Regions from separate parts of the Methylobacterium sp. WL64 genome, predicted to be linked through region 1. Evidence: riboswitches for the same ligand, from Rfam matches in the RefSeq annotation. Region 1 holds a riboswitch; the other holds the start of a gene.
What was found. Region 1 has a riboswitch for thiamine pyrophosphate ahead of thiO (glycine oxidase ThiO). Riboswitches for the same ligand answer to the same signal wherever they lie in the genome.

Region 1 (4,170 bases):
CGTCCCAGTCCCGGCGGCGCAGCACGCGGCCGTTCAGGGCGATGGCGATGCCCTGGGGGCTCTCGATACCGGTCTCGTCGGCCTCGGCCCGGAACAGGGCCGCGATGGTCTCGACCGCGAGATCCCGCATTTCTCCGTTCACCAGAAGCTTCATGCCGAGGCCCTCGTGGGTTCGCGTCGGTCGAAGCGCGCCCGAGTGAACGGCTGTGCGATCTCCGGCAGCGCGCCGCGTGTGACGAGTTCGGCGACCGCCTCGGCCGTCACGGGGGCGAGCAGGTAGCCGTTGCGGTGATGGCCGGTGGCGACGACGAGGCCCGGCGCGAGCGTGTCGATGATCGGCGCGTCGTCGTCCGAGGTCGGACGGTAGCCGCCCCACACGGCCTCGACCTCCATCTCCTCGATGCCGGGCAGCACCCGGCGCGCGCCCTCGAGCAGGGCGAAGAGGCCGCCGGCGGTGATGCCCGACCGGAAGCCGCAATCCTCGACCGTTGCGCCGACGATCAGCTGGCCGTCGCTCTTGGGCGCCATGTGGACCTGCTCGGTCCAGATCATCCGGCTGAGCGTGCCGGTGCGCGCGGTGGTGCGCAGGGCCATCGACTGGCCCTTGAGCGGTCGCACCGGCAGGGCGAGATGTTCGGGCAGCAGGCCGCCCTCCCCGCTCCACGCGCCGGAGGCCAGCACGACGGTATCGGCCGTCACGGCCTCGTCGCCGGCCCGGATGCCGGTCACCGTTCCGCCGGACCAGTCGAGCCCGCTCACCGCCAGGCCCTCGACCAGCGTCACGCCGGCACGCCGACAGGCTTCGGCCAGTGCCGCCATAACGAGGCGGGGATCGACCTGGTGATCCAGTGGGCAATGGATTCCGGCGGTGACGGCCGGCCGCAGGGCGGGCTCAAGGCGCCGCACCTCGGTGCCCGGGAGCCACGCGGCGTCGAGGCCCGAGCGGCGCTGCAGGTCGTAGCGGAAGCGCAGGCGCTCGACCTCGTCGCGGCCGATGGCGACCACGACGGTCCCGTCCGCGCGATAATCGATCGACAGGCCGGTCTCGGCTTCGAGGGCGTCGCGGAACCCCGGCCAGAGCCGGAGCGATTCGAGGGCGAGGGGCAACAGCGGATCGGAGCCCGGCTCGTGCTCGGCGGCCGGGGCCAGCATGCCGGTGGCGGCCAGGCTCGCACCCGCGCCGATCGTGTCGCGCTCGATGACGACCACCGCGCGGCCGGCGCGTGCGAGCCGCCAGGCGATCGACAGGCCGATCAACCCGCCGCCGACGACGGCGACATCGGCACGCGCCGGCAGCGAGGCCTGCGCGGCGAAGCCGCCCGGGAGGCGGCGGCGTCCGATCGGCGAAACGGGGCGGTCAAAAGCCAAAGTCATCTCCGCGGAATTCCGTCGCGAAGATCGGGCCGTCTGCTTCGGTGAGAAGCGGTGACCTGCCATTCAGGCGGCCGCGGTCCAATCCCTACGCCGGTGTGAGCCGGATCAGGTTCGAAGGATTTCCGCGCCGCAGGTCCGGGGGACGTGCCAGCGGTTTCTCAGCCCCTTGCCGGGGATCTCCCTGGAACAGCGATAGATCTGGTCGCGCGGGCCCCGCGGGTCAAGCCCGCGGTCTGCGGGCGGGCTATCGGGGGCGGACAAACGGCCTGTGGCCGTCACAGCCTGGAGCATCGGGCGGAGGCACTGCTGCGCCGGTCAGCTCGGCGCACGCGGCCGCAGGAATTTCGGGCGGAACACCGCCATGGGCTCGCGGAAGCCGTCGAGGACGTGCTCGCCCAGGGGGATCGGATCGCCCCAGAGGAAGTCCACGAACGGCTTCGACATCAGCAGCGGCTCGCCGAGCTGGCGGTTCAGCCGGGCGATCCGGCTGGCGAGGTTCACGTCGCGGCCGATGACCGTGAAGTCGAGCCGGGAGCCCGAGCCGACATTGCCGTAGGCGGCCTCGCCGTGGTGGAGCGCGATTCCCGCCGCCACCGGCACCGAGAACTGATGCAGGGCGTTGGCCTCGTCGAGGGCCGCCAGCGCGTTCTGGGCCGCAGTGAGCGCCCCCTTGGCGGCCCCCCCGAGATCGTCGCCCGATTCCCGGAAGATCGCCAGCAAGCCATCGCCCAGATACTTCAGGACCTCGCCGCCCTCACGCTCGATCGGCGGCACCAGGCAGTCGAAGAACACGTTGAGCAGCCCGACCGCCTCCTCGGGAGTCATGTCGGCGGAGGTCCGGGTGTAGTCCCGCATGTCGGCGAATAGGATCGCCGAGCGGATCCGCGTCACCTGTCCGCGGCGGATGTCGCCGGCCAGGATCGCCCGGTGCGGCTCGTCGCCGACATAGAGGCGCAGCACGTGGTCGAGCTGCTTGTTGAGCACGCGCATCTCGGCCACGGCCGCAAGCGCCGGCATGACGAAGCGGAGGATCGCGATGTCGTCCTCGCCGAACCCGTCGGGCGCCTTCGTCGCGAAGGTGATCCCGTTCTTGGTGCCGTTGGTGAAGAACAGCGGCGCCACGACGTAGTGGGTGTAGCCGCCGGCCTTCAGGTCCGGGATGATCGCGTAGGCATCGTCCGGCGTCTCGGCGACGTCGAGGATCAGCCACTCGCCGGTCTCGTGGACGGTGTGGAACGGGCTGTTGAGATAAGCCTCCTGCGAGCGGCCCCCGTGCGGGAACAGCCGCACGCTGGTGCCGCCGTCCCGGGTCCAGACCCGGCCCACGCCGGCATATTCCGAGTGCAGGGTGTCGATCGCAGAGGAGGCCCGATCCACCGGCACGCCGATGGCGATCAGCCGCTCGGCGAGGCCGGAGAGCATGTCCTCGGCTTTCTGCAGCCGGGCGCCCTCGCCAAGCAGCCAGTCGCGGATGCCCACCGAGGGCTGGAGCGCGCCGAAGGGCACGTCGTCGGCTTCGGAGCCGTCCGCGAAGGCCGTCGGCAATCCGGGCGTTGGCGGGCGGCGTTCGAGCATGGCGCCAAGGTGGGGGCCGCGCAGCCGCCTGGCAACGCAGTCGGAGGGGAGGCGCCGCGGGGGGGCCGCGACGGGGGCTCAGTTGTCCAGGAAGCTCCGGAGCTTCCGGCTACGCGACGGGTGCTTCAGCTTGCGGAGCGCCTTGGCCTCGATCTGCCGGATGCGCTCGCGGGTCACCGAGAACTGCTGGCCGACTTCCTCGAGGGTGTGGTCGGTGTTCATGCCGATGCCGAAGCGCATGCGCAGCACGCGTTCCTCGCGCGGGGTCAGCGACGCCAGCACCCTTGTCGTGGTCTCGCGCAGGTTCGACTGGATCGCCGCGTCGATCGGCAGGACGACGTTCTTGTCCTCGATGAAGTCGCCGAGGTGGCTGTCCTCCTCGTCGCCGATGGGCGTTTCGAGGGAGATCGGCTCCTTGGCGATCTTGAGGACCTTGCGGACCTTCTCCAGCGGCATCGCCAGCTTCTCGGCCAGCTCCTCCGGGGTCGGCTCGCGGCCGATCTCGTGCAGCATCTGGCGCGAGGTCCGGACGATCTTGTTGATCGTCTCGATCATGTGCACCGGGATGCGGATCGTGCGGGCCTGGTCGGCGATCGAGCGGGTGATCGCCTGCCGGATCCACCACGTGGCGTAGGTCGAGAACTTGTAGCCGCGCCGGTACTCGAACTTGTCGACCGCCTTCATCAGGCCGATGTTGCCCTCCTGGATCAGGTCCAGGAACTGCAGGCCGCGGTTCGTGTACTTCTTGGCGATGGAGATCACGAGGCGCAGGTTCGCCTCGATCATCTCCTTCTTCGCCTGCCGGGCCTCGCGCTCGCCCTTCTGGACCATGTTGACGATGCGGCGGTACTCGCCGATCTCCAGCCCGGTCTCGGAGGCGAGGTCGAGGATCTGGGCGCGCAGCTCCGTCACCTGCTTCGAGCCGCGCTCGACCAGGTTCTTCCAGCCCTTGCCGCCTAGCGTGCCGACGCGCTCCATCCAGTTCGGATCGAGCTCGTAGCCCTGGTAGTGGCGCAGGAACTCGTCCCGGGCCACGCCGTGGCTCTCGGCATAGCGCATCAGCCGGCCCTCGTGGCCGATGAGTTGCTTGTTGATCGAGTAGAGCTGGCCGACCAGCGCCTCGATGCGGTTGTTGTTGAGCGACAGCGACTTCACGTCGGCGACGACGCTGTCCTTCAGCTCGATCTGCTTCTGGTTCTGGGCCGGGCTGTTCTTCTCGCC
Region 2 (4,170 bases), on a different contig from region 1:
CCAGCCGATCATGGCGGCGCCAATGCCCGAGGTGATGTGGTCGTAGCCGGGGGCGATGTCGGTGGTCAGCGGGCCGAGGGTGTAGAACGGCGCCTCGCCGCACTCCCGCAACTGCTTCTCCATGTTGACCTTGATCTTGTGCATCGGCACGTGGCCGGGGCCCTCGATCATCACCTGGCAACCCTTGTCCCAGGCGATCTTTGTCAGTTCGCCCAGCGTCTCCAGCTCGCCGAACTGCGCGGCGTCGTTGGCGTCGGCGATCGAGCCCGGACGCAGGCCGTCGCCGAGCGAGAACGACACGTCGTAGGCCCGCATGATGTCGCAGATCTCGTCGAAATGCTCGTACAGGAACGATTCCCGGTGCCCGGCCAGGCACCAGCGCGCCATGATCGAGCCGCCCCGCGAGACGATGCCGGTGACCCGGCGGGCGGTGAGCGGCACGTGCGCCAGCCGCACGCCGGCATGGATGGTGAAGTAGTCAATGCCCTGCTCGGCCTGCTCGATCAGCGTGTCCTTGAAGACTTCCCAATCGAGCTTGAGCGGGTCGCCACCGACCTTCTCGAGCGCCTGGTAGATCGGCACGGTCCCGATCGGCACCGGGCTGTTCCGGATGATCCACGAGCGGATGTTGTGGATGTTGCGGCCGGTGGACAGGTCCATGACCGTGTCGGCGCCCCAGCGGATCGACCAGACCAGCTTCTCGACCTCTTCCGCGGCCGACGACGTCACGGCCGAATTGCCGATGTTCGCGTTGATCTTGACCAGGAAGTTCCGGCCGATCGCCATCGGCTCCAGCTCGGTGTGGTTGATGTTGGCCGGGATGATCGCGCGGCCGCGGGCGATCTCGTCGCGCACGAATTCTGGGGTGATGAACGGCGGCACCGACGCACCGAAGCTCTCGCCGTCTGCCAGCGTGGCTTCGGCGCCCGCCAGCATCGCGTCGCGACAGGCGTTCTCGCGGTGGGCGACGTAGATCATCTCCTCGGTGATGATCCCGGCTCGGGCGAACTCGTACTGCGTCACCATCTGCCCGGGGGCCGCCATGCGGATCGTCCGGGTAGCGGGGCAGGGCGCCACGAGCTTGTCGCCGGCGAAGCCGTTATCCTCCGGCTTGACCGCACGGGGCTCAACCGCGGTGTAGCCGCGCGCCGCGATCCAGGGCTCGCGCACGCCGGGCAGGCCGGCGGTGAGGTCGATGCGGGCGTCGGTCTCGGTGTAGGGGCCCGACGGATCGTAGACCCGCACCGGCTCCTCTTTCGGATCGGACAGGGCAATCTCGCGATAGGGCACCCGGATGTCCGGCCGGCCGACCGGATTCGCGTAGACCTTGCGCGACCCGGTGACCGGACCCGTGGTCACGGTCTCGGGGCTGCCTTTCACGTCCTTGGGGAGAACGGGTGCGTTCATCGTGGGCCTCTCCTCGTGTTGGAGCGCTCCGGACCACGCGATGGCTGAGATGAGATCCGGCCGCACGCACGCGAGCAGCCGCGGGTTCCCGTCCCTCCGCCGGTATGAGCCGGATCAGGTTCAAGGGTCAGGGCAGCATGCCCAATCTCAGCCCCCTTCAGGGCCCCCCTCGGAACAGTTCAAGACTCGGCCCCGGGGATGGGTTTGTCAATGCTGCGGCGAGCTGAGCGGATAACAGGCTGGTGTTGTACGGCGGGAGAAGCTCCGGTCGCCCAAAGACAAGAGCCCTGTGTAGGGGCAGGGCCGCCCAACCACTCATCAAAGCCGTCCTGGGCCAAACAAACTTGGCTACGATGCCCATCTTTGAACCTTCAAGAAACGATGCGCATCCTGCTCCTGCTGCTGGCCGCCCTGGCGGTGCTCTACCTGGCTTGGCTCGTCGCCCTGGTGCTGTTCCAGCGGCGGCTGATCTACCCGGGCGCGGCTTGGAACGGGCAACCCGTGCGCATCCAGGCGGCACCGCCCGGGACCGAGCCGGTCACGGTAGCGACAGAGGACGGCGAGCGGCTTTTCGCCCTGTGGCGGCCGCCGCATCCCGGCTGCGGCATCGTCATCAGCTTTCACGGCAACGGCTCCCGGCCCGAGCCGCACGCGGCACGCTTCGCCGCGGATCCGTGGCGCGCGGCCGGCTGGGGTGTGCTGGCGCCGGCCTATCGCGGCTATCCTGGCTCGACCGGCACGCCGAGCGAGGACGGCCTGATCCGGGACGGGCTGGCGGCGGTCGCGGCCGCTGAGGCACGGTCCCCGGGGGCGCCGATCCTGCTGCATGGCCATTCCCTGGGTGCCGCGGTGGCGGTCGCGATCGCCGGGCAAGTCGAGGCGATCGGGCTCTACCTTGAAGCACCGTTCGACTCGCTGACCCATGCCGTGCGGCTGCATGTCCCGCTGGCACCATCCTGGCTCCTGCGCGACACCTATCGCTCGGACCGGCGCATCCAAGGCACGTCCGCGCCGGTCCTGATCGTCCAGGGCACCGACGACCCGGTGGTGCCGGCCGAGCTCGCCCGGGCGCTCGCTACGGCGGCGGGGCCCCGAGCGCGGTTCGAGCTGGTGCCGGGCGACCACATGTCGATCTTCGGGTCCCGGGATCGCGAGGCCGAGGCGTGGTTCCGCGGACGTGTGGGGCCGGCCTGCAGGACGCCGGATCAGGCTGTGCCCTGAAAGGACGGGAGGAGACATCGTTTGGTCGGACGCCGCCCCCGGCGCTGGAACGCCGACGATCCGGAGATGCCCGGCGCGGTTGCCCGGATGGATCCGGTCTGCCCGCTCTGCGGCCGGCCTATCCCGCCCCGCGCCCGCTCCAGCCTGCACCACCTCACCCCGAAGCTGAAGGGCGGCACCCACCAGGGCACGGTGCGGCTGCACCAGATCTGCCACTCGGCGATCCATGCCCGCTACAGCGAGGCCGAGATCGCCCGCCGGCTCGCCGACGTGGACGCACTCCGGGACGATCCCGAGATCGCGCGCTTCGTGGTCTGGATCCGCGGCAAGCCCGACGACTTCCACGCCGCCACGCGCATGACCCGCGACCGCCGCGCGGGCAAGCGTCGGGATTGAGGCAGCCGTTTACCCGGCGCTCAGGACATCTGCAGGTTCCGGTCCCGGGCCGGCAACCCCGTCAACCTTGTCGATCCACACTGGCCCCGGTCTGGGAGCTGAACGATGGGCGGGGCAGGGGACGTGGGCGGCCGGCTGGCCTGGGTCGATATCGCCAAGGGGATCTGCATCCTCATGGTGGTGATGATGCATTCCGTCATCGGCACCGGTGCGGCCCTGGGCGGCGAGGGATTCCTGCACCCGGTGGTGGCCTTCGCCAAACCGTTCCGGATCCCGGATTTCTTCCTGCTGTCCGGCCTGTTCCTGGGGCGGGTGATCGACCGGGACTGGCGCCTGTTCGCCGACCGCCGGGTCCTGCACTTCGCCTACTTCTACGGGCTCTGGCTGGTGATTCAGTCGGCGGCGCGCTACGGCGGCATCGTCAGCGATGCCGGGCCGGGCGCCTTCGCCGCCCATCTCGCCCACGCGCTGGTCGAGCCGTATTCCAGCCTGTGGTTCGTCTACCTGCTTGCGGTCTTCTCCGTGGTGACCAAGGTCTTGCGCCGGTGCCCGGGGGCGCTGCTGCTGGCCGGCGCGGCCCTGCTGCAGGTCGCCGACATCCGCAGCGATGCGACCCTCGTCGAGGAGTTCTGCGGCCGCTACGTCTACTTCGTGGCGGGCTACCTGTTCGCCGGCCGGATCTTCGCCTTGGCCGACGCGGCCCGCCGGCATGTCGGCCCCGCGCTGTGCGGCCTCGCCGCCTGGGCCGTCTTGGAAGGATGGATGGCGCTGACGCCCGCCGGCCATCCGGCCTACCCGACCCTCGCCAGCTTGCCGATCGCGAGCCTCGCCCTCGGGGCGGCCGGCGCCCTGGCGATCGTGGTCGTGGCCGCGCTGATCGAGCGGTCGGGGACCGCCGTCGCCGAAGCCCTCCGGACCTGCGGCCAGCGCTCGATCGTGATCTATCTCGCCTTCTCGCTGCCGATGGCCGCGACCCGCGAGATCCTGGTCCGCACCGGGCTCGTGAACGATATCGGGCTTGCGAGCCTGATCGTCATGGCGGCGGCGCTGCTGGTGCCGCTGGCCCTGGAGCGGCTGGTGCGCCACACGCCGCTCGCCCTGCTGTTCGTGCGTCCGGCCTGGTTCCGGCTGGCGGGAGCGCCGCGC

Region 2: linked by a shared signal. The riboswitch ahead of thiC (phosphomethylpyrimidine synthase ThiC) and the one ahead of thiO (glycine oxidase ThiO) in region 1 are both predicted to bind thiamine pyrophosphate.

Annotation. Positions count from the first base shown of each region.
Region 1 is NZ_VRVA01000003.1:49,648-53,817, forward strand. Features, by position in the region: gene thiS (sulfur carrier protein ThiS) at 1-154, opposite strand, end outside; gene thiO (glycine oxidase ThiO) at 151-1,374, opposite strand; TPP riboswitch at 1,439-1,566, opposite strand; gene FV242_RS02475 (adenylate/guanylate cyclase domain-containing protein) at 1,690-2,949, opposite strand; gene rpoD (RNA polymerase sigma factor RpoD) at 3,028-4,170, opposite strand, start outside.
Region 2 is NZ_VRVA01000012.1:100,407-104,576, reverse strand. Features, by position in the region: gene thiC (phosphomethylpyrimidine synthase ThiC) at 1-1,407, opposite strand, end outside; TPP riboswitch at 1,482-1,587, opposite strand; gene FV242_RS09140 (alpha/beta hydrolase) at 1,789-2,628, shown strand; gene FV242_RS09135 (HNH endonuclease) at 2,650-3,024, shown strand; gene FV242_RS09130 (acyltransferase family protein) at 3,130-4,170, shown strand, end outside.